4 regions of the Burkholderia sp. PU8-34 genome follow, and region 2 is predicted to be linked to each of the others. Evidence: predicted binding sites of a transcription regulator. Region 2 holds the regulator's gene; each other region holds the start of a gene.
What was found. Region 2 encodes FNR, which switches genes on or off when oxygen is low (the NO sensors DNR and NnrR bind a similar motif). Its sites were predicted from a motif close to TTGATNNNNATCAA; they were not measured.

Region 1 (5,989 bases), on a different contig from region 2:
CAGCTCCATCGCGAGAAACGCGGCGCCGAGCACGAACGTCACCGCGAGCCAGACGAACACGGTGCCGCGCCGGCGACGCTGTGCGCCGAGCATCGCGAAACCGTACGTGATGCTGGAGAGCAGCAGCGCGGCGGTCTCGAGCGCGACGCCCGGAATGTCGAACAGGTCCTTCGCGCTCGGGCCGCCCGCGAACTGGTGGCCGAGCACCGCGAACGTCGCGAACAGCGACGCGAAGATCACGCAGTCGGTCATCAGGTACAGCCAGAAGCCGAATACCGAATGCGACGGCGGATGGTGGTGTGCCGCCGGATGAGGGGCAGCGCCCGCGAGAGATTGATACGACATCAGTTCGCCTCCAGTTCGGCTTGCGGCGACGGCGTGGTCATCCGCACGCCCGCGCGTTGTTCCTCGATCTTGCGGACGGTATCCGCCGGGATGTAATAGCCGTCGTTGTCCTGTGCGCTGTACAGCACCACCGTCGCGACGATGCCGACGAGCGAAGCGATCGCGAGCCACCAGATGTGCCAGACGAGCGCAAAGCCGAGCAGCAGGCTGAAGAGGCCGACGAAGAAGCCCGCGCTCGTGTTCGACGGCATGTGGATGTCCTGGTACCGGACGTTCTTGCCGAGGCCCAGCCCGAGACCCTTCGCCTTCCGGTACGCAAGCTCGTCGAGCTCATGCACGTTCGGGATCACCGCGAAGTTGTAGACGGCGGGCGGCGACGACGTTGCCCATTCGAGCGTGCGGCCGTTCCACGGGTCGCCCGTTGCGTCGCGATACTGCGGCTGGTTGCGATTGCGCCAGCCGACCCACACCGATGCGACCTGGAACACCACGCCGAGCGCGATCAGCGCCACGCCGAATGCGGCGACGATCAGCCACGGATGCCACGCCGGGTTGTCGTAGTGGTTCAGGCGCCGCGTCATGCCCATGAAGCCGAGCACGTAGAGCGGCACGAACGCGACGTAGAAGCCGGTGAGCCAGCACCAGAACGCGCGCTTGCCTTGCTTCTCGTCGAGCTTGAAGCCGAACACCTTCGGGAACCAGAAATGGACGCCCGCGAAATAGCCGAACACAACACCGCCGATGATCGTGTTATGGAAGTGCGCGATCAGGAACAGGCTGTTGTGCAGCACGAAGTCCGCGCCGGGAATCGCCAGCATCACGCCCGTCATGCCGCCGAGCGTGAACGTCACCATGAAGCCGATCGTCCACAGTACCGGCACCGTGAACTCGACACGACCGCGGTACATCGTGAACAGCCAGTTGAAGATCTTCACGCCGGTCGGAATCGCGATGACCATCGTCATGATCCCGAAGAACGCGTTGACGTCGGCGCCCGAGCCCATCGTGAAGAAGTGATGCAGCCACACGAGGAACGCCAGCACCATGATCGCGCACGATGCGTACACCATCGTCTTGTAGCCGAACAGCGGCTTCTTCGCGAACGTCGCGATGACTTCCGAATAGATGCCGAACGCAGGCAGCACGAGGATGTACACCTCCGGATGCCCCCACGCCCAGATCAGGTTCAGGTACAGCATCGCGTTGCCGCCCGCATCGTTCGTGAAGAAATGCATGTCGAGGTAGCGGTCGAGGCCGAGCAGCGCGAGCGCGACCGTCAGGATCGGGAACGTGGCCATGATCAGCACGTTCGAGCACAGCGCCGTCCACGTGAACACCGGCATCTTCATCAGCGTCATGCCCGGCGCGCGCATCTTGATGATCGTCACGAAGAAGTTGATCGACGTGATCAGCGTGCCGACGCCGGAGATCTGCAGCGCCCACAGGTAGTAGTCGACGCCGACGCCCGGGCTGAACTGCAGCTCGGACAGCGGCGGATACGCGAGCCAGCCCACCTGCGCGAATTCGCCGATCACGAGCGAGATGTTCATCAGGATCGCGGCGACCGCCGTCATCCAGAAACTCAGCGAGTTCAGGAACGGGAACGCGACGTCGCGCGCGCCGATCTGCAGCGGCACGATCAGGTTGAAGAACGCGACCAGCAGCGCCATCGCCATGAAGAAGATCATGATCACGCCGTGCGCGGTGAAGACCTGGTCGTAGTGATGCGGCGGCAGGTAGCCGGGGCCGTTATATGCGAGCGCGAGCTGCAGGCGCATCATCACCGCGTCCGCGAAGCCACGCAGCAGCATCAGCACGGCGACGATCAGGTACATCACGCCGATCTTCTTGTGGTCGACCGACGTCAGCCATTCGCTCCACAGCCATTTCCATCGACGGGTGACCGTCAGCGCGGCGACGATGCCCAGCACGACGAGCCCCATGAAGGCGCTCGCCCCCATGATGATGGGCTGGTCGAACGGGATCGCCGAAAGTGTCAGTTTGCCGAACATGCGTTACCCCTTCGTCGTGCAGGCGGCGTCCTTCGGGTCGAGGACGTGGCCGTTGTTGTACTTCGCGATGATGTTGTGAAAGAGCTTCGGATCGACCGACGAGAAGTAGCGCACGGGCGCCTTCTCGCTCGGCTGCGCGACCGTGCCGTATGCCGTCATGTCGAGCCGGTCCGACGATGCCTTCACCTTCTGCACCCACGCGTCGAACTGCTCGCGCGGCTCGGCGAGCGTGCGGAACTTCATGTCGGAGAAGCCGCGGCCGCTGTAGTTGGCGGATACGCCCGCGTAGTTGCCCGCCTCGTCGGCGATCAGGTGCAGGCGCGTCTGCATGCCGGCCATCGCGTAGACCTGGCTGCCGAGCTGCGGGATGAAGAACGAGTTCATCACCGAGTCCGACGTGATGCGGAAATTCACCGGCGTGCCGACCGGAATCGCGAGCTGGTTGACCGACGCGATGCCGAGCTCCGGATAGATGAACAGCCACTTCCAGTCGAGCGCGACGACTTCGACGTCGATCGGCTTGACCGACGATTCGAGCGGCTTGTACGGGTCGAGCTCGTGCGTGGTCCGCCACGTGAGGATGCCGAGGAACAGGATGATCAGCGTCGGCACGGTCCAGATCACGACCTCGATCGCGGCCGAGTGCGACCAGTTCGGTGCATACGTCGCGCTGCGGTTCGATGCGCGATAGCGCCACGCGAAGTACAGCGTGAGCAGGATTACCGGCACGACGACGATCAGCATCGTCCACGTTGCCGTCGCGATCAGCGATTTCTCCGCGACGCCCACCGCGCCCTTCGGATCGAGCACGTGAAGGTCGCTGCATCCGGCGAGTGCCGCCAGCAGCCCGATGACGGGCGCCGCACGCGCTCCGCCGGTGATTCGTCCGATCATTGTTCGTTCGCCTGATTGTCGTTGAGAAGAACTGCTGGTCGCGCGCCGCCATCGCGCGACGCATCCCGGCCGCGGCGACCTGTGCGCGAACTGTACGGAAAGTTGCGGCAGTGCAACTTGATGATGGACAAACTTCGCCGATTTGAGCTGAAACCGCCCCAAGCGGGGCAGGATGCCGTCACCCGCGATTGCCCGCGGCGGCCTATGGAGCAACGGATCCGGGGCCGTCGCTCAAGTCCCGCAGATAGCCGGCGGCGATGGCGGAACGGGGAACATGACGGCGTTGCACCGCGGCATGAAAGGCGCCGGCAATCGGCATCGCGCGACGCCAGCGTCGACACCGACGCGCGTGGCGAGTGCGGTCACGGCCACAGAACGGCGCGGGATGCAGCAGATGCAGGAGAACGCGGAACGCCACGCGAACGCGTAGCGACGCATGGTCGAGCCGACGCGTCGAATGACGCGTCGGCCGTGAAACCCGAATGAAAGCCGCGCGCTTGGCGGCTCGCGGGTGCGCGCGTTGCCGCCTCGGACGGCGAAGAAAACCGAGGCGGTAATGCGCTTTTGCCGGGCGTCAGTCGAACTGACGGAAATCCGGCTTGCGCTTCTCGAAGAACGCCGTCATCGCCTCGCGCGCTTCCGGCGCGCGCAGCATCGCGGCGAAATGCGTCGCTTCTTCGGCCATCCGCGCGGCGACGGCAATGCCGCCCGCATCCTTCAGCAGCGCCTTCGTCACGCGCAGCGACGAAGCCGGCAGCGCCGCGAGCTTCGCCGCCTGCTTCGCCGCGAATGCGTCGAGCTCGGCGGCCGGCAGCACGCGATTGACGATGCCGATCCGGTGCGCTTCCAGCGCGTCGAAGGCCTCGCCGAGCAGCAGCTTCTCGGCCGCGACCTGATGGCCGGCCAGACGCGGCAGCAGCACGCTCGACCCGGCTTCCGGGCACAGCCCGAGCTGCGCGAACGGCAGCGAGAACGTCGCGGTTTCGGCCGCGTAGACGAGATCGCAGTGCAGCAGCATCGTCACGCCGACGCCGATCGCGATGCCCGGCACCGCGGCGACGATCGGCTTTTGCGCGCTGCTGATCCGCGCGAGAAACTGGAACACGGACGCGGTCTCGTCCTTCGGCGGCGATTTCAGGAAGTCCTCGAGATCGTTCCCCGCGCTGAAGTTGCCGTCGCTGCCGCGCAGCAGGATCGCGCGGACCGCCTTGTCCTCCTGGGCCTCGCCGAGCGCGTCGGCCATCGTCTGGTACATCGCCGCCGTCAGCGCGTTCTTCTTCGCCGGGCGCGCGATCGTGATCGTCAGCACGCCATCGGCGCGTTCCACCTGGATATCCGTCACAACCGTCTCCTTTGACTTTCCTCTATCGGAATGAAAAAACGGTGCGCGAGCTCGTGGCCCGCGCACCGTCGCCGTTACCGTCCCGCCCCGCTTACAGGCGTTCGATGATGCCGGCGGCGCCCATGCCGGTGCCGACGCACATCGTCACCATCCCGTACTTCAGGTTGCGGCGGCGCAGGCCGTGCACGACGGTCGCCGCGCGGATCGCGCCGGTCGCGCCGAGCGGATGGCCGAGCGCGATCGCGCCGCCCATCGGGTTGACCTTCGACGGGTCGAGGCCGAGATCGCGGATCACCGCCAGCGACTGCGCGGCGAACGCCTCGTTCAACTCGATCCAGTCGAGATCGTCCTGCTTCAGGCCGGCGGCCTTCAGCGCGGCCGGAATCGCTTCCTTCGGGCCGATGCCCATGATTTCCGGCGGCACGCCGCGCACCGCGAAGCTCACGAAGCGCGCGAGCGGCGTCAGGTTGAACTGCTTGAGCACCTTCTCCGACACGACGAGCAACGCACCAGCGCCATCCGACGTCTGCGAGCTGTTGCCGGCCGTCACCGAGCCCTTGTTCGCGAACACCGCGCGCAGCTTCGCGAGGCCTTCGAGCGACGTTTCCGCGCGCGGGCCTTCGTCGAGCGCGATCTCGCGCGTCTTCACGTCCACCGCGCCGGTCGCGAGGTTCGGGAAGCGCTCGGTGAGCGTGTACGGCGCGATCTCGTCCTTGAACTCGCCGGCCTGCTGCGCGGCGAGCGCCTTCCGGTGCGACTCGACCGAGAACGCGTCCTGGTCTTCGCGGCTCACCTTCCACTGGTCGGCAACACGCTCGGCGGTCAGGCCCATCCCGTACGCGATGCCGAAGTCTTCGTTGCGATCGAAGATGTGCGGCGACATCGACGGCTTGTTGCCCATCATCGGCACCATGCTCATCGATTCGCAGCCGCCTGCGAGCAGCGCGTCCGATTCGCCGACGCGGATGCGGTCCGCCGCCATCGCGAGCGCGGTGATGCCCGATGCGCAGAAGCGGTTGACCGTCACGCCGCCGACCGTCTGCGGCAGGCCCGCGAGCAGCGCGCCCATCCGCGCGACGTTCAGGCCCTGCTCGGCTTCCGGAATCGCGCAGCCGATGATCGCGTCCTCGATCAGCTTCGTGTCGAGTCCGGGCACCTGCGCGACCGCCGACTTGATCGCGTGGACGAGCAGTTCGTCCGGGCGCGTGTTCTTGAACACACCGCGCGGGGCCTTGCCGATCGGGGTACGGCTGGCGGCGACGATGTATGCGTCTTGCAATTGTTTGCTCATTTCAGACTCCTGTGTCGACCGGAGCGAGCGCTTTGGCGCTTGCTCCGGTCCCATGCCCTGGCGGTCGACCGGAGCGAGCGCTTTGGCGCCGACTCCGGTCCCATG
Region 2 (5,989 bases):
GGCGTTCTGGAACGACGCCAGCACGCCCTGCGCCGCGCTCCATGCCAGCATGCCGGCGACGACGCCGGCCAGTGCGGGCCGGCCCAGCTCGCGCATGCGACGCAACTTCCACCCGACGTAAGCCAGCGCAACCGGCAGACCGACCCACCAGTAGAAGCCGCCGTCGCCGAGCGCGACGATGGACTTCGGCGCAGCGAAGTAATCCGGCCACCAGCGCGCGACGTAGCCAACGCGCGCGGCGACCAGGCCGATGAGCAGCGCGTCGAGGATCAGGCTCGATGCGTTCTTGTGTCTAACCTTCGACTGGCCGCGTTGCATGAAGCGGGCGACGAGCCACGCGAGGAGCGCGGCGATGGCGACTGCCACCACGCGCGCCGAGAAAGGGCCAACGCTCAACATGCGAAAACTTCCGTCGTGATTTGATGGATCCGGATATGAGGACGATTATCGATCGGGCGCGGTGATGCGTTCAACTGGCACTTGTCGACCCGATGCGAGGCAATGCTGGCCCGCGACCGTCAGCGGCCAGACGCGTCACGTGCTGCATCGCGTCCTTCTATGCCGACCGCGGCAGATAGAGCACGAGCCTCACGCGATCCGTTCCGCGCAGCGGCGTCACCCGTATCGTCCAGGGTTGGCCCGCGCAGTCGCGGATCAGTGCCTGACGCAACGGCGTCGCATGCCGCGCATCGAGCGTGACGCGCATCACGACGCTGCGCGCCGTTTCTGCACGCGGGCCGTGGAGGGGCACGATCTTGCGCGAGCCGATCAGGGCCTGCAGGTCTTCCAGGATGTGCTTCATGGTGCTCCCCAGGATGTCTGTTGCGTACGGCAATGCGGATTCCGGACGCGCGGTTCGCGTACGGTTCATGTGTTGTTCATCGGAACGGACACGCGCATTCAACTTATAAAGCGATCCGGATAGAAATGGCGTAAATCCCGCAGTCGCCCGTGTAAACGCGCGATATATGCGCGCTGGCAGCGCAATTCTTTACGACATTTTTTCTTGTGACGCCCATAGGCCAACCCTAGACTTCGGGTAACTCAGGAACCCTGGAGTGATGTCATGTCGAAGCAACGCGCGGTGATCGCACCGCACACGCCTTTCTCGAGCGTCAAGCGACGCATCGGCAACGTGGTGTTGAGGCGCTTCGATCCGGCGCAAGATTCGTACGAGCAGCTCACGACGATGCTGCATCGCGCGTTCGCGCGTCTCGGCATGATGGGGTTGAATTGCACTTGCGTCGATCAGGATGAGGCGGTCACGCGGCGGCGCGCGCAGGCGGGCGACTGCTATGTGGTGGTCAGCGACGGGAACATGATCGGCACGATGACGCTTTACGCGCAGGACGCCGCGTCGGCCTGCGGCCATTACCATCGGCACGACGTCGCGTCGATCCGCCAGCTCGCGATCGATCCGTCGTGGCAGAACCGCGGCATCGGCAAATCGCTGCTGGCGTTTGCGGAGTACTGGGCGTCGACGCGCGGCTATGCGGAGCTCGCACTCGACACGCCGTATCCGGCGGAGCACCTTGTCGCGTTCTATCGCCGTCAAGGATTCCGTATCGTCGACATCGTGCACTTTGCCGGCAAGCGCTACGACAGCGCAATTCTCAGCAAGGCGCCGGTCGTCGCGCGCACACTGGCCGCGTGGACGCACCAGATCGCGCTGCCGAGCGCGCGTTTCGTCCGCTTTGCCGCATGAGGCACGACCGTATGCGCAATGCACCGCGTCGTGATGACAGACCGGAGGCCGGCGGCCCGCATGACGATGCGCGGCGGAAGGCGGCGATGCGGGTGCGCGGCTGGATGAAGGTCGTGCTCGTCACAATCGCGATCAACGAACTCCTGACGTTCGCATTTGCGTACGTGGCAGAGCAGGTCGGATCCGACCTGACGATGCTGGAGACGCTCGTCTTCAGCTCGATGACCTGTGCGCTGGTCAGCTATTGGCTGCTGATCGACGCGCGAAATGCATGGCGCCACGCGGTCGAGAAGGGCTGCATCGGCTCGCAGTGCGCAGCAGACGACGAGGACCTGCCGAAGATTGCCGATACCTGTCCACGCCGCTGGCTCGTGGTGCTGCACATCGAGCTGAATCCTGACCTTGTGCGCACCGTCTGACAGTGCGTGTCGGGAAGACGTCGATCGGCCTGGCGACATTGCCGGGGTATCGTCGACTGATTCGGAATCCGTAGTTGTGACAGTGCGCGATCGTGCCCGGCCTCCGGGCACGTCGCGTCAGGTCGCGCTGGCCTCGTCGATCTGCCGAATGTCGTCCTGATCGAGCCGGATGCGGATCGCGTCGCCGAGCAGCGCCAGTTGCGCGAGCGACGTCGCGCTGGCGATCGGTGCGGTGATGCTCGGCCGCGCGATCTGCCACGCGAGCGCGATCGCGGCAGGTTGAGTGTCGTGCTTGGCCGAAACGGCGTCGATCCCGGTTGAGACGGCGGCGCGCATCGAGCGGTTCCGACGCCGCCGACGGAACCGGGACATTTTCTCCGATCGGTTCATTTCGTGCTCGCGACGCAGCGCCGGGAAGATGGACGTTTTGCAGCAGATAACGGAGGAACCGTCTGTTGTGAGACTGTTCGGCGTGGCCAGGATCGATCTGGAGCGCATTTCTGAACGGCGTCACCGCAACTGCACGGCCGCCATGAACAGCACCATGCTGCCGATCGCGCCGTCGAGCACACGCCAGGCGACCGCGCGGCGGAACCACGGCGCGAGCATCCGCGCGCCGTAACCGAGGCCGAGAAACCACACGATGCTGACGGTCATCGCGCCGATCGCGAACGCGAGCCGCGCGCCTTCCGGCTCGCGTGCGCCAGCCGTGCCGATCAGCAGGAACGTATCGAGATAGACGTGCGGGTTGAGCCACGTGAACGCGAGCGTCATCAGCACGATCGCAAGCGCGCCTTGCTGCGGCGGCGCGACCGCGTCGCCGCGGACGTCGAGCGTCGCATGGCCGGGCTTCAGCGCGCGGCGCAGCGCACTGAGGCCGAACCACGCGAGATACGCGAGGCCGACGTACAGCACCGCGTGGACGAAGGTCGGATAGCGTTCGACGAGCACCGACGCGCCGCCGACGCCGGCGCCGATCAGGATCATGTCGGACAGCGCGCAGAGCAGCACGATCTTGCCGACGTGCGAGCGCATGATGCCCTGGCGCAGCACGAAGGCATTCTGCGCGCCGATGGTGACGATGAGCGACGCGCAAAGTGCCGCGCCGTGCGAAAAAGCGATCCAGTTCATGATGATTGCGAGCAGTAGACGGATGTTTCGGGTAGCGCTAGTCTGCAGGGTCGGCGGAGCTAAGAAAAGCTAAATTGTCTAATGCGGATTAAGGAAAACTGATGCTCGACTATGCATTGCTCGATGCCCTTGCGGCCGTGATCCGGCACGGCTCGTTCGAGCGCGCGGCGAAGGAGCTGAACGTCACGCCGTCGGCGGTGTCACAGCGCGTGAAACTGCTCGAGGAACGGGTCGGCAGCGTGCTCGTGAAGCGCGGGCAGCCGTGCGTCGCGACGACGTCCGGCGCGCTGCTGTGCCGCCACACCGAGCGCGTGCAGCTCCTCGAGGCGGAGCTGTCCGGCCGGATGCCCGCGTTGCCCGGCGCGCTCGCGGCAGACTGGCCGACGCTGCGCGTCGCGGTCAACGACGACAGCGTCGCGACGTGGTTCATCGACGCGGTGGGGCCGTTCTGCGCGGAGCGCGAGACGCTGCTCGATCTCGTGATCGACGACCAGGACTACACGGCGGCGCGGATCCGCGACGGCAGCGTGCAGGGCGCGGTGACCGCGCAGGCGGAGCCGATCCAGGGCTGCCGCTCGACGCGGCTCGGGCGCATCCACTATCGCGCCGTGTGTTCGCCGGAATTTCATGCGCGCTATTTCAGCGCGGGGATCAATCGCGATTCGCTGCGCCGCGCGCCGTGCGTGATGTTCAATCCGAAGGACGGGTTGCAGGCACGCTTCATCCGGCGCGTGACGCGCGCGGATCTCGATCCGCCGCAGCACTGGATACCGCACGTTGCCGGCTATCTGCGCGCATGCGAGACGGGGTTGGGATGGGGGATGTGCCCGGACCGGATGGTCGACCGCCAGCTGGCGGCGGGCGAACTCATCGACATGTCGGCGGGACGCACGGTCGACATCGACCTGTACTGGCAGAGCTGGCGTCTGTCGATCGGCTGGCTCGACGATTTCAGCGCGGCGCTCAAGGCGCGCGCCGCGTTGTTTCTCGATTGACGGGGGCGGCCGGCGGCGCGCGTGTCGCGCGCGCCGGACTGCGCATCAGAGGTGATGCAGGCCGTCGAAATCGACGATGTGCACGAGGCGCCCGTGCATCTCGATCAGGCCGCGCTTCTGGAATTTCGACAGCGTGCGGCTGACCGTTTCGAGCGTCATGCCGAGGTAGCTGCCGATATCCTCGCGCGTCATCCGCAGATTGAATTCCGTCGGCGAATAGCCGCGCTTCAGGTAGCGCGACGATACGTCGAGCAGGAATGCCGCCACGCGCTCTTCGGCGTTCAGCGAACCGAGCAGCATCGTCTGCGACGTTTCGCGCACGATCTGCTCGCTCATCAGCTTGTGCATGCGCAACTGCATCGTGCCTGCTTCGGAGCAAAGCGCCTTGAGCGCGCTGTACGGGATCACGCAGACGGAGCTGTCTTCGAGCGCGACCGCGGTGCGCGGATGCGTGTCGTCGCAAATGCCGTCGAGGCCGAGCGCTTCGCCCGCGAGATGCAGGCCGGTGACCTGCTCGCGGCCGTCGTGACGCGTCGCGACGGTCTTCAGCGAACCCGAACGCACCGCATACAGGTTGTCGAATGCGTCGCCTTCGCGGAACAGCGCTTCGCCGCGCTTGACCGCGCGTGCGGCGCAGATGACCGATTCGAGGCGGCTGAGTGCTTCGGGTGCCAGGCCCTGCGGCATGCACAAGTGGCGCATTGCGCACGACGAGCAGTGCGCGGCCTGGCGGGGAGCCCAACTGCCGACATGAGGCGGGGTGGCAGCGCGAGTGGCGACGGGCGTCAACATGGTTATCTTCTCCGGCGTTGAATCGACGGAATCATTGTCCCACCGCAAGTTGCCGCTGTCGGGTGACAAAACGTCGCGATCCGTCGCACCCCCGTCGCGCATATTTCCGGCGGCCCGCACCGACTGCTGGCGGCGCCCGCCGCCCGCCGCCTGCCGCCCGCCGAGCCTGAGCCTGAGCCTGAGCCTGAGCTTGAGCCGGAGTCGGAGTCGGAGTCGGAGCCCGAGCCCGAGCCCGAGCCCGAGCCCGAGCCCGAGCCCGAGCCGGATGCCGCTTAGCCCGCTTGCTCGTCGGCGTGCGCGGCTGCCGGAATCAGCAGCACGGGCAGTGATGCGTGCCGTACGCATTGCTCGGCAATGCTGCCGAGCACGAGCCGGCGGAAGCCGCGGCGGCCGTGCGTGCCGAGCACGAGCAGGTCGGCGCCGAATGCGTTCGCGCCGTCGAGGATCAGCGACGACACATCGGCGAGCGACGACGCTTCGGCAAGCTTCGCTTCACCCTTCACGCCGGCCGCCTGCATCCGCTGCGCGAATTCCTTGGCGAGGTCGTTGCCCTGTGCGAGAAGCTGATCGCGCAGCACTGAGGGATCGTAGCCGGGCACGTTGTAGTAGATCGCGGCATTCTCGACGACGTAGAACGGCTGCAGTTCCGCGCCGTGCGACTGCGCGAGCGCAAGCGCGGCATCGAACGCGTGGCGGGAAGTGTCGCTGCCGTCGACGGCAACCAGGATACGCTTGTACATAGTGTCTCCGAGAGGCGGGTTGAAAAGAAGCTGGCCGAATGGCCAGTTGAGCGGCTCACTGCTGCGAGGCAGAGTAAACGAATGCCGGCGACCTTGCAGTGCGGAGAAGGCATGCGTCGCGATTCGGGCATCGGTTGCGGCAGAGCAGGCGCTACATCCCGCGGATGCACGGACGTACCACGTGCGCCACCGGTAGCGCTGCGGTTG
Region 3 (5,989 bases), on a different contig from region 2:
CGCTGAAGGCGGGCGATCACGTGCTGATTTCGTGCATCTCGTCGTGCGGCCGATGCGAGTACTGCCGACGTGGCCTGTATTCGCACTGCACGACGGGCGGCTGGATCCTCGGAAACCGGATCGACGGCACGCAGGCCGAGTTCGTGCGGATTCCGCACGCGCCGACGAGCCTGTACCGGATCCCGCCCGGTGCGGACGAGGACGCGCTCGTGATGCTGTCCGACATCCTGCCGACCGGATTCGAATGCGGCGTGCTGAACGGCAAGGTGCAACCGGGCTGCTCGGTCGCGATCGTCGGCGCCGGGCCGATCGGGCTCGCCGCGTTGCTGACCGCGCAGTTCTACTCGCCCGCACAGATCATCATGATCGACCCGGATCGCAACCGGCTCGACGTCGCACGGCGCTTCGGCGCGACCGACGGCATCGACGGCCGTGCCGGCGATCCGGTCGGCGAAGTGATGAAGCTGACCGATGGCGTCGGTGTCGATTGCGCGATCGAGGCGGTCGGTATCCCGGCGACGTTCGAAATGTGCACGTCGATCGTCGCGCCGGGCGGCGTGGTCGCGAACGTCGGCGTGCACGGCGTGAAGGCCGACCTGCACCTCGAAAAGCTGTGGGATCGCAATATCGCGATCACGACCCGGCTCGTCGACACGGTCAGCACGCCGATGCTGCTGAAAACCGTGCGATCGGGGCGACTCGATCCGAAGCAACTCATTACGCACCGTTTCTCGCTCGACGATGTCGACCGGGCGTACGACACGTTCAGTCACGCCGCGGACACGCATGCGCTGAAGGTGATCATCGAAGTGGCATGAATGCAGAGGGCAGGCCGCGGAGCGGGTGCTCGACACTTGCTTCGCGCGCCTGCCGTCAGGGTGACGGCGCTGCGGGTTCGTCGGCGTGTTCGTCCGCGTGCTCGTTTGCGTTTTCGCCTGTATCGGCCGCCTCGATCTCGTCGAGATCGACGGTCTGCCGATACGTCGGCACTTCGCATGCCCCATGCAGTCTTTCCTCGATACGCCGGCGCAACGCATCCGCGGCCGCAGGCTCGCCGTGGGTCACGAACGTCCGGACAGGGGGCCGCTGCATCGCGCCGAGCCACTGCAGGATTTCTTCGTAATCGGCATGCGCGGACAGCGTCGTGATGGATTCGACCTGCGCGCGCACCCGCACGTATTCGCCATGAATCTTCAGGGTCGGCTCGTGCGCGGCCAGCGCGGCGCCGCGCGTCCCCGCGGCCTGGTAACCGACGAGCGCGATCGTGTTCCGGGCATCGGGTGCGTAACGGCTCAGGTGATGCAGCACACGTCCGCCCGTCGCCATGCCGCTTCCGGCAATGATCACCATCGGGCCCCGATGCTCGGAAATGGCCTTCGATTGATCGACCGTGCGAGTCATCGTTGCCGCATGGCCAAGCGCATCGGCTTCCGACAGGGTCAGCCGATGCTCGAGGAGGTGATGGCGATAAACGGTGGTCACGTCCGACGCCATCGGGCTGTCGAGATACACGGGCATGCGCGCCATCCGACCGCTCGCCGTCAGGCGCGCGATGTAGTGCAGGATCTCCTGCGCGCGGCCGACGGTGAAGCAGGGGATCACGACCACGCCGCCGCGCGAGAACGTCTTCTCGAACAGCGCGGCAAGTTCGTTTTCGGGATCCGACTCGGGGTGCAGGCGATCGCCGTAGGTCGATTCGACGACCACGTAGTCCGCATGGGCCGGCGGCATCGGCGGCCGCATGATCGGGTCGTGGCGGCGGCCGAGGTCGCCGGAAAAGGCGAGCACCTTGTGATGCCAGTTCATGACGACGCTCGCCGCACCGAGAATGTGGCCGGCGGGGAGCAGGCGAAACGACAGCGCACTGCCCAATGCGATGCGCTCGTCGAACGCACACGGCGTGAACTGGCGCAGCACACGCAGCGTGTCGTCCGTTGTGTAGAGCGGCCTGGCCGGATGATGTTTCGAGTAGCCGTGGCGATTCGCGAAATCGGCTTCCTCCTCCTGCAGCCTGGCGCTGTCGCGCAACATGATCTCGCACAGTTCGGCGGTCGCCGCCGTGCAGTACACGGGGCCGCGGTAGCCGTCGCGTGCCAGCGCCGGAAGATAGCCGCTGTGATCGAGGTGCGCATGGGTGAGGACGACCGCATCCAGCGAGTCGGGAGGAACCGGCAGCGGGTTCCAGTTGCGCAGCCGCAGGTTCTTCGTCCCCTGGAAAAGGCCGCAATCCACCAGTACGCGTTGGTCGCCGTGCTCGACCAGGTACTTCGAGCCGGTGACGGTCTCTGTCGCGCCGAGGAAGGTCAGTTTCATCGTTCGCCTCACGGGGTATCACGAGATCGGTGGCTCGATTACACCGGATACGCGGGCCGCACGGTTGACGGAAATCACGGAGCGCTTCGATGTCGTGCACGTGTAGTGCACTTGAAATCGACCGCGAGCGGCAACATGCGGTAAGGGCGCTTGACCCAGATCATGCATTCGCACGATGCCACTGCGGGCCATATGGAATCCGGCCATATTCGATCGGAGCAGCGCTAGGATGAATCGCAGATCCATCCGCCGCTGGAGAGAAACATGAAGATCAGCGAACCGATCAGGGCGTCGTCGGCACCCGACACGCTACCGGTGCTGCAACTGGGGCTGCGGCCGTTCTATCTGGGCGGCGCCTTGTTCGGCAGCGTTGCATTGGCGGTCTGGCTCGCCGAATGGCACGGCGTGCCGGTTGCCGGACGCGCGGCGCCGCTATCAGGGCTGATGTGGCACGTGCACGAGATGATCTTCGGTTTCGTGGCAGCGATCGTCGTCGGCTTCCTGCTGACTGCCGTGCGCGCTTGGACTTCGCGCGAGACGTTGCGAGGCCCGTCGCTGGCCGCGCTCTGGCTGCTGTGGGCGGCAGGGCGGCTGTTGGTCTGGACCGGGCCGCAGACGGTTGCTGCCGTCGTCGACACGCTCTTCCTGCCGGTCACGGCAGTCGTGCTGCTGCGCGTGCTGATCTCCGTGAAGAACCGGCACAACGTGTTCCTGCCCGTGGCGCTCGCGTTGTTCGGTGGATTGAACGCGCTGTTTCACGGGTATGCCGCGACGGATCGAGTGGACCTCGCGCTGCGTACAGCGTATGCGGCGACGGGACTGGTCGTGTTCTTCGTCGCGGTAATTACCGGGCGCATCGTGCCGATGTTCACGATGAACGCGATTCCGGGTTTCACGGTCCGGCGCGTCCGGTTCGTCGATGCGAGTGCCGCCCCGGCGGTCGCGCTGACGTTGATCGCGGACGCGACAGGCGTTCCCGGCGCGATCCTGATCGCCGCTGCGTGCGCCACGGCGTTGCTGCACGTGGTCCGCATCATCGGGTGGCGGTCGTGGCGCGTCGGCAATCGGCCGATCATCTGGATCCTGCATGTGTCCAGCCTGTGGATTCCTGTCGGATTCGCGATGCTCGCGCTGTCGGCCGCGGGCGTCATGCCGCATTCGCTGGCGATTCACGTGCTGACCGTCGGGGCGATCGGCGGCGCGATCATGGCGATGATCACGCGCACCGCGCTTGGCCATACCGGACGAACCCTCGTTGCCGGGCCCTGGGAGCAGCTGTGCTATTGGCTGATGGTCGGTGCGGTCATCCTGCGGGCATTCGGGCCGCTCGTCCCGCGCGTTCCGTACGGATTCTGGCTCGACGCTTCCGGTGCCTGCTGGATCGTGGCGTTTGCTGCATACGCGATTCATTACCTCCCGTTTCTGATTTCGGCGAGGGCTGACGAACGTGCGGATTGACGTTCAACCCGGCAATGGCGGTTCAGAAGATACCCATGACCGCTCGCGACCCTGGCACCTTGTTCGGGCTCAATCGGGCAGTCGATGTATCGGCCGCGGCCGGAGGCGAATCGAGATGTGCCGATGCTGGCATGGTCTCTGTTGATGCAGGTCATGCGGGCCCGCGTCGCGCCCGCTATATTTTTTGCATGGACTCCGGAAAGCCTATGCTGAAGAACGGCGTATCGCGGGAGCCATGATCCGAACAACGCGGCCGTCGCTGCGCCGGGTTCACGCGTGAGAGGTTCGATATGAAAGCGCCGGAAGCGAGCGCCGTACAGTCCATCCTCAGGGAACACCAACAGCTCTCGACCATCATTTCGGGCATGCAGCGCTTCGTCGAACTGCTCGGCGGTGGCGTACAGACCCCTGGGTTGATGGTGCTTCGGGCGATGCTGTACTACATTCGCGAATTTCCCGAGCAAGTCCATCATCCCAAGGAGGATCGCTATCTTTTTGCGCGTCTATGGCATCGTGCCTACGACCTCGACAGAACCCTCGCCGATCTCGAGGAGCAACACGTTCAAGGCGAAGCGCTGGTGCGAAACATCGAACACGCATTGACCCGATACGAACTGGCCGGCGAGTCGGCGCTTCCGGCGTTGCGCGCGATGGTAGACGACTATGCTGCGTTCTACCGAAATCACATGCGCGTGGAAGAAGAGGTGATACTGCCTGCCGCAAGGAGATGGCTGACGGAGCAGGACTGGAACGAAGTCAGCGAGGCGTTCGGCGCAAACCGCGATCCGTTCACCGGCGTTGAAGCCGAGGAGGATCTCGGCCACCTGTTTTCACTGATCGCCAACACCATTCCGCAAGCGTAAATCCGGGGTCTCGCCGGGCGCGACAGGGTGCGACGCGCGCCACCGCTGACGTGCGTGCGGCTTACTCGTGCCCCGCTACCGCGTGCGGCATGTACGGCCCTTCGAGCGCCGCGATTTCTTCCGCGCTCAGCTCGAGCGAGAGCGCCGCAACGGCGTCGTCGAGATGCTGAGCCTTCGACGCCCCGATGATCGGCGCGGTCACGCCGGACTTCTGCAGCAGCCACGCCAGCGCCACCTGCGCGCGCGGCACGTTGCGCTGGCGTGCGATCGTCGCGACGGCTTCGACGATCGCGCGATCGTTGTCCGCATACGCTTCATAGAGCGTCTTGCCGTAGACGTCGCTCTGCAGTCGCTCGCTCGACGCATCCCAGTCGCGCGTGAGCCGGCCGCGCGCGAGCGGGCTCCACGGCAGCACCGCAATGCCCTGGTCGGCGCACAGCGGCAGCATCTCGCGCTCTTCCTCGCGATACAGCAGGTTCAAGTGATCCTGCATGCTGACGAACTGCGTCCATCCATTCAGCTTCGACGTGTAGAGCGCCTTGCTGAATTGCCACGCATGCATCGACGACGCGCCGATATAGCGCGCCTTGCCGGCCTTCACGACGTCGTGCAGCGCTTCGAGCGTTTCCTCGATCGGCGTGTGATAGTCCCAGCGATGGATCTGGTAGAGATCGACGTAGTCGGTGCCGAGACGCTTCAGGCTATGGTCGATCTCGGTGAGGATCGCCTTGCGCGACAGGCCTGCGCCGTTCGGGCCGGGACGCATCCGGTTGAACACCTTGGTCGCGATCACGACGTCGTCGCGCTTCGCGAAGTCGCGCAGCGCGCGGCCGACGATTTCCTCCGACGTGCCGTCCGAGTACATGTTGGCGGTGTCGAAGAAGTTGATGCCGGCATCGAGCGCCTGGCGGATGAACGGACGGCTCGCCGCTTCGTCGAGCGTCCACGGATGCGTACCGCGGTCGGGGACGCCGTAAGTCATGCAGCCGAGACACAGACGCGAAACCTGCAGCCCTGTCGAACCGAGCCTGACATATTCCATTGCTGTTGCTCCTTGCGATTTTCCGGTTGGGGGTGCGTCGCACGCGCGGTGCGGCGGGCCTTCGCAAGTGTATTACCGAGCGGAAAAACGTGCTGGACACTGCCGCGCCCGGATGCGACGGGCGGCACTCCCACACGCTCGGCACGCGTGGCGACACGGTGACATGGATGCGACTTGGGATCTTGCGGCAGCACGAACAGAAGCCGTGCAGATAAAGTCACGGGTCGATGAAGGCAAGGATCCGCGAGCGCTGAAAGCTGAGCAACGTGCCGCTCACGAAACGCCGGAGCGCGCGAAGTGGCGGCAGGCTGTC
Region 4 (5,989 bases), on a different contig from region 2:
CATCGTCAATGGCGCGACGAACGGCAAGCTGCGCTCGAGCGCCTGTTTCATGCGGAAGCCATGCGCGCGAAAGTGTCCGCCAACTGGATTTCGACTGACGCGCGCGCAAACAGCGTGGTACCGCATCATGCGCGCCACGCCGATCTCGTGATCGCCGGGCAGAGCGACCCGAACGACCCCGAGACGTTCATCGACGACCAGTTCCCGGAAAACCTGGTGCTGTCCGCGGGTCGCCCGGTGCTGTTCGTGCCGTACGCCGGGGAATTCCGGTCGATTGGCGAGCGCGTGATCGTCGCTTGGGACGGCAGCCGGGAGGCCGTGCGCGCCGCACATGACGCGCTGCCGTTCCTCAAGCGTGCGAAACGCACGACCGTCGTCGCCGTCACCAACGGCAGCGACGAAGCGGCCGGTATCCGCATACCTGGCGCCGATGCGGCGCTGATGCTCGCCCGCCATGCGCGAGACGTCAACGTACTCGACGTCGCCGGCGATTCCGATGAGTCGGCCGGTGACACGTTGTTGTCACGCGCATACGAAACCGGCGCCGATCTGCTCGTGATGGGGGCCTACGGGCACACGCGCTGGCGCGAGCTGCTGATGGGAGGCGCGACACGCACCGTTCTCGCGTCGATGACGCTGCCCGTGCTGATGTCGCACTGAGCGAGCCGGGCGCGCCGCTTGATCCAGATCAGCGCGATCTTCGCATGCGCGCCGATGATGAACCTATGCCATCCTGATCAACGGAATCGCCATGTACTCGAATATCCTCGTCGCACTTGACGGCAGCGAAACATCGTCCCAGGCACTCGATGCCGCACTGACGCTCGCGTCCGAGTCCGGTGCACGGTTGACGCCCGTCTACGTCATCGATTTTCTGGTGCCCGCCTATGATGTGGCCGGCTACGATCCGTCGATCCTGATCGACGCGTTCCGCGAGGAAGGACTGCGCGTCACCGATGACGCCGCGAAGCGCATGGCTGCCCACGGCGTGCCGGGAACGCCGCAAATCGTCGATACCGATCCGGGTGAAAACGTCGCGGAGCGCATCCTGATCGTTGCCCGGCAGACCGGTGCCGATCTGATCGTCATGGGAACGCACGGCCGACGCGGCATCCGGCGCCTCGTACTGGGCAGCGTCGCCGAACGTGTGCTGCGCGGCGCGACGCGCCCCGTCCTGATGATTACGGCGCACGGCGCGCCGTCGCATGCCGCCGAAACAGCCGCAGCCTCGACCGAAAAGGAACCGTCATGAGCTACAAGACCTTGTTCGTCCATCTCGACGACAGCCGGCGCTGCAATGCGCGCATCGATCTCGCACTCGATCTCGCGGGACGCTGGAACGCGCACCTGATCGGCCTCTACGTGGTTTGCCAGGACTTGGCCGAGCCGTTGCGGCGTCCGGACGAACCGCTGAAGCTCGCCGTGTACGAACGCTTGTGCGAGGAGCGCCGGAAGCAGGCCGAGGAGCGCTTCCTCGAAGCGGCCGAACGCGCGGGACGCAGCGTCGAGTGGCGCGCGCCCGCCGGCCCCGCGACCGAAACCGCGATCCTGCATGCGCGTCACGCAGATCTGCTGGTGCTCGGCCAGCCGGATCCTCAGGATCGCTTGACGTATATTGCACGTCATTTCGTCGACGACGTGGTGATGGGCAGCGGACGGCCTGCCATCGTCGTGCCGTACGCAGGGCTGGTGCGCAGCCTTGGCGAGAATATTCTTGTCGCCTGGGACGGTGGCCGGGAGGCTGCCCGCGCGGTTGCCGACGCGCTCCCGCTGCTGGAACGCGCCCGTTTCGTTACCGTCGAAACGGTGCAGCGCGGGCATCCGGATCCGGACAAGACGCCGGCGGGCGTCGATGTTGCCGCTTACCTCGAGCGTCACGGCGTGCGCGCGTCCTTTTCGACGACACCGCGCGAAGCGGGCATCGGAACGGGTGCGACGCTGCTTAATCGGGCGAGCGACCTGCATGCCGATCTGCTCGTCATGGGCAATTACAGCCACACCCGGATGCACGAGCGTGTGCTCGGCGGCGCCACGCGAACCATCCTCGAAGCCATGACGGTGCCGGTGCTGATGTCGCATTGACCCGCGCATTGACCCCGCGCATTGACCCCGTATATGGGCGGCTGTGTGCAGCCGCCCCGTGTTCCGAGTCACAGCGCCGGAACGTGCCTGCCTGGCCCATCCCGCACGAGCAGGACCGGCCGCTCGGCCGCGCGCAGCAGCGATTCCGCGACGCTGCCCTGCAAGACCCGGCGAATCCCGTGCCGGCCGTGCGTTCCCATCACGATCAGATCGGCATCGCACTCGGCGGCCGCACGGGCCAGCACGACCGAAACGTCTTCGCCACATGCGTCGATCGCGCGGGCGGTGCCGCGTACCTGGCTCAACCGGAACGCTGTCTCGGCATCGGCCACCGCCGCGGCAGCGGTTTCGGCGTCGAGCCCGTTCCAGTCGCGTTGATCGACGTAACCGCTGTCGAAATCCGCAAACCGCAGGGCATCCGACACGACGCAGACGGCAACAATCAGGCCGCCTGACGTGCGGGCAAGCCCGATTGCCTCGTCGAGCGCAAGACGTGCGCATCGACTGCCGTCGAGCGCAGCGAAAATCCGTTCGTACATCACACCTCCCGATTCCCCGTCCGTTCCGGTCAGAACGAGAAGCTCAGTCTGGGCCTGAAGCAGCGGCACTCGTTGACACCGGTCAAGCATGCGCAGTGGCGGTCATGCCGGCTCCGTCCGCCGCTCATCCAGATTGGCGAATTTCAACAAAGCGGGCAAAATTCTTGCACGGCTTTGCTCGTGGCTTCGTTACATCGCCGGTCTCGATCCGGACGGCTTGCAGTCTCCCGTCCACGACTTCCGCATCATCGGCGCAGGCGAAGCCGCGGACACCACTGCCGACCGCCCGCGTCTGGCCCTTTATCTGCCGATTGATGCGAGCGTTGAAGAAGGATTGCCGACCGGCGCACGGTGGATCGCGCCGATCGGGTCCGTCTGCGCTGCACGCGATCCAGCCCATCTCGTCGGCGAGGAGGCGTACTGTCATGATCAGGGTGCTCATTGCCGACGACCACGCGCTCGTGCGAGACGGCCTTCGGCATATCCTGCAGAACGCCAGCGGTTTCGAGGTCGCCGGCGAGGCGCGGGACAGCGCATCGACGATTGCCCTCGTGCGCAGCACGGATGCGAATGTGCTCGTGCTCGACCTGTCGATGCCCGGCCGCAATGGCGTGGAGTTGATCAAGCAGATCAAGGACGAAAAACCGGCGCTGCACATCCTCGTACTGACGATGCACGCGGAACAGCAATACGCGGTACGCGCATTTCGTGCCGGAGCGGCCGGCTACATGACCAAGGAAAGCGCGAGCGCCGACCTGGTCGCCGCGCTGACGAAGATTGCCGCCGGTGGGGTGTACGTCAGCCTCGCGATGGCGGAGCAATTTGCCCAAAGCCTCAATGAGCCTGCCGGCGCACTGCCCCACCAGCGATTGTCCGACCGCGAATTCGACGTCTTTCGCCGAGTCGCCTCCGGCCAGTCGATTTCCGAGATCGCGCACGCGCTCAGTGTCAGCGTGAAAACCGTGAGCACCTACAAGACGCGCATCCTCGAAAAGCTGCAGATGCCGAACGACACCGCACTCGTGCGCTATGCGATGCGACACAAGCTGTTCGACGATCCGGACGAACTTTGACCGGTGCCGCGAACCGCAGGTGCGACACGACGCCGCATGCCTGTAGGAAATGTCCTACAGCGCTTCCGAGTCGCCTACTGCATCTTCAAGCCTCGCTGATTTCACTCGCGCTTCAGGCCATCCATACTGACGGTCAAGAAAAGCGGGTTGCCAAGTGCGTCCCGGAACAAAAGCTGCTGACCCAACGAACTGGAGCAGAACATGCTGAGCAATGCCGATTGCGCGACCGCCGCGCCGTCCTACCCCTTTTATCCGTTACACCCTGTGGCACGTGCCGACCTGCCCAAGCGCACGACGTCCCGCTGTTCGACATGCGCGCTGCGCACCGTGTGCATGCCGCAGGATCTGACGACCGAGGATTTCGCGCGTGTCGACGCGATGATCTGTACGACACGCCACGTCAAACGCGGTGAAACCCTTTACCGCGCAGGCGATGCGTTCAACAGCATCTACGCAGTGAGGACGGGATCGTTCAAGACCGTCATGGTGCATCGCGACGGCAACGAGCAAGTGACCGGATTTCAGATCGTCGGCGAGCCGCTTGGACTGGACGGTGTGCACACCGGTCGTCACAACGGCGATGCGATCGCGCTCGAAGACAGCACGGTCTGCATCATCCCGTTTGGCCAGCTCGAACAGCTGTGTCGCGAGGTGCGGCCGATGCAGCATCACGTCTACCAGATGATGGGCGCCGAAATTGTCCGCGAATCGGCGTTGATGCTGCTGCTCGGCACGATGACCGCCGAGCAGCGCGTCGCCGCCTTCCTGCTGAATCTGTCAGCGCGCTTCAAGGCACGAGGCTATTCGGCCGCGGAATTCATCCTGCGGATGACGCGCGACGAAATCGGCGACTATCTCGGCATGAAGCTCGAAACGGTCAGCCGCATGCTGTCGAAATTCCAGCGCAAAGGGATCGTCGCAACGCAGGGCAAGCAGATTCGCATCGTGGATTCGGAAGGTCTCGCGCGCATTTGACAGCATCGAGAACGGAATGGCGCCGCAGCAGATTCACGCGATGGCGGCTGCAACGGTACGCGCTGCACGGCCGCCGTCGATCAATGAGTGCATTCCGCTGCTTCGATGAACCGGCATCTTCCTGAGCCCGTCGCGCGACGCCTCCCGGGACTTGCGCTGCTGGCGCACTACCGGCGCGCGTGGCTTGCGCGCGATCTCTACGCGGGCATCGCGCTCACCGCGGTGCTCGTGCCGGTCGGCATGAGCTATGCACAGGCCGCCGGCCTGCCCGCCGTGACGGGGCTCTATGCGTCGATCGCCGCGCTGCTGGCCTATGCGTTGCTGGGCCCGAGCCGGATTCTCGTGCTCGGGCCGGATTCCGCGCTTGCCGCGTTGATCGCCGGCTCCATCGCGCCGCTTGCCGGCCACGACCCGCAACGCGCGATGGCGCTCTCTGCCGCGCTGGCCCTGTCAGCCGGGACGATCTGCATCCTGATCGGCATGCTTCGGCTCGGCTTCGTGACCGACCTGCTGTCACGCCCGATCCAATACGGTTACCTGAACGGGATCGCAGTCACGCTCATCATGGGCCGGCTGCCGGAGTTGCTTGGCATGCCGGCCACGTCTGGCGACATGTCCGTTACCGCCCATCTCATCGTGCGCAGGCTGCTTGATCACCAGTTCTCCGCAAGCGCGTGCGTGCTCGGCTTGGGCGTACTCGCATCCATTCCGCTTCTGAAGCGCCTGGCGCCGCGCTGGCCGGCGATGCTGATTGCCGTGATCGGGGCAACGCTGGCCGCACGTCTGCCGTCACTGTATGGCGTCGCGACAGTGGGCGCATTGCCCGCCGGTACGCCGGCGCCACATCTTCCCGTGGTCTCGGTCGCAGACGTGACGGCGCTTGCCTCGGGCGCAATCGCGATCGCCCTCGTCTCTTTCGCGGACATCAGCATGCTGTCGCGCGCACTCGCCACACGCGCCGGCGACACACCGGATCGCAATCAGGAACTCGTCGCGCTGGGCGCCGCCAATGTGCTGGCCGGCCTGCTGCAGGGCTGCGCCGTCAGCAGCAGCGCGTCCCGCACACCTGTCGCGATGGCAGCCGGCGCGCGAAGCCAGGTCACGAATCTTGTCGCGGCGGCCTGCATCGTGCTGCTGCTCGTTGCCGCGCCGACGCTGCTGACGGGCGTGCCGCGCGCCGCGCTGGCCGCGGTGGTGGTTTACGCGGCGTTCGGCATTGTCGACATCGCCGGCGTCGTGCGGCTGTACCGGCTGCGCCGCGGAGAATGCCTGATCTCGATGCTGTGCTTCGCGGGCGTGATCGGAGTCGGTGTCGTGCCG

Region 1: cyoA (ubiquinol oxidase subunit II) is a predicted target of FNR. The motif match lies at 3,369-3,382, and genes of this name have one in related genera.
Region 3: ACV22Z_RS12610 (MBL fold metallo-hydrolase RNA specificity domain-containing protein) is a predicted target of FNR. The motif match lies at 2,464-2,477, and genes of this name have one in related genera.
Region 4: ACV22Z_RS12635 (universal stress protein) is a predicted target of FNR. The motif match lies at 2,694-2,707, and genes of this name have one in related genera.

What each region holds. Positions count from the first base shown of each region.
Region 1 covers NZ_JBSAXC010000005.1:346,352-352,340, reverse strand. Annotated here, with positions in the region: gene cyoC (cytochrome o ubiquinol oxidase subunit III) at 1-345, opposite strand, end outside; gene cyoB (cytochrome o ubiquinol oxidase subunit I) at 345-2,357, opposite strand; gene cyoA (ubiquinol oxidase subunit II) at 2,361-3,251, opposite strand; gene ACV22Z_RS15590 (enoyl-CoA hydratase) at 3,826-4,593, opposite strand; gene ACV22Z_RS15585 (acetyl-CoA C-acyltransferase) at 4,685-5,884, opposite strand.
Region 2 covers NZ_JBSAXC010000031.1:5,150-11,138, forward strand. Annotated here, with positions in the region: gene ACV22Z_RS34895 (prolipoprotein diacylglyceryl transferase family protein) at 1-399, opposite strand, end outside; gene ACV22Z_RS34900 (hypothetical protein) at 557-802, opposite strand; gene ACV22Z_RS34905 (GNAT family N-acetyltransferase) at 1,067-1,705, shown strand; gene ACV22Z_RS34910 (hypothetical protein) at 1,792-2,124, shown strand; partial or broken gene ACV22Z_RS34915 (aldo/keto reductase) at 2,242-2,508, opposite strand; gene ACV22Z_RS34920 (LysE/ArgO family amino acid transporter) at 2,635-3,255, opposite strand; gene ACV22Z_RS34925 (LysR family transcriptional regulator ArgP) at 3,357-4,250, shown strand; gene fnr (fumarate/nitrate reduction transcriptional regulator Fnr) at 4,296-5,042, opposite strand; gene ACV22Z_RS34935 (universal stress protein) at 5,315-5,782, opposite strand.
Region 3 covers NZ_JBSAXC010000004.1:276,959-282,947, reverse strand. Annotated here, with positions in the region: gene ACV22Z_RS12615 (zinc-dependent alcohol dehydrogenase family protein) at 1-818, shown strand, start outside; gene ACV22Z_RS12610 (MBL fold metallo-hydrolase RNA specificity domain-containing protein) at 874-2,313, opposite strand; gene ACV22Z_RS12605 (NnrS family protein) at 2,578-3,771, shown strand; gene ACV22Z_RS12600 (hemerythrin domain-containing protein) at 4,062-4,634, shown strand; gene ACV22Z_RS12595 (aldo/keto reductase) at 4,696-5,676, opposite strand.
Region 4 covers NZ_JBSAXC010000004.1:283,631-289,619, forward strand. Annotated here, with positions in the region: gene ACV22Z_RS12620 (universal stress protein) at 1-660, shown strand, start outside; gene ACV22Z_RS12625 (universal stress protein) at 752-1,252, shown strand; gene ACV22Z_RS12630 (universal stress protein) at 1,249-2,082, shown strand; gene ACV22Z_RS12635 (universal stress protein) at 2,151-2,621, opposite strand; gene ACV22Z_RS12640 (response regulator) at 3,047-3,694, shown strand; gene ACV22Z_RS12645 (helix-turn-helix domain-containing protein) at 3,896-4,669, shown strand; gene ACV22Z_RS12650 (SulP family inorganic anion transporter) at 4,775-5,989, shown strand, end outside.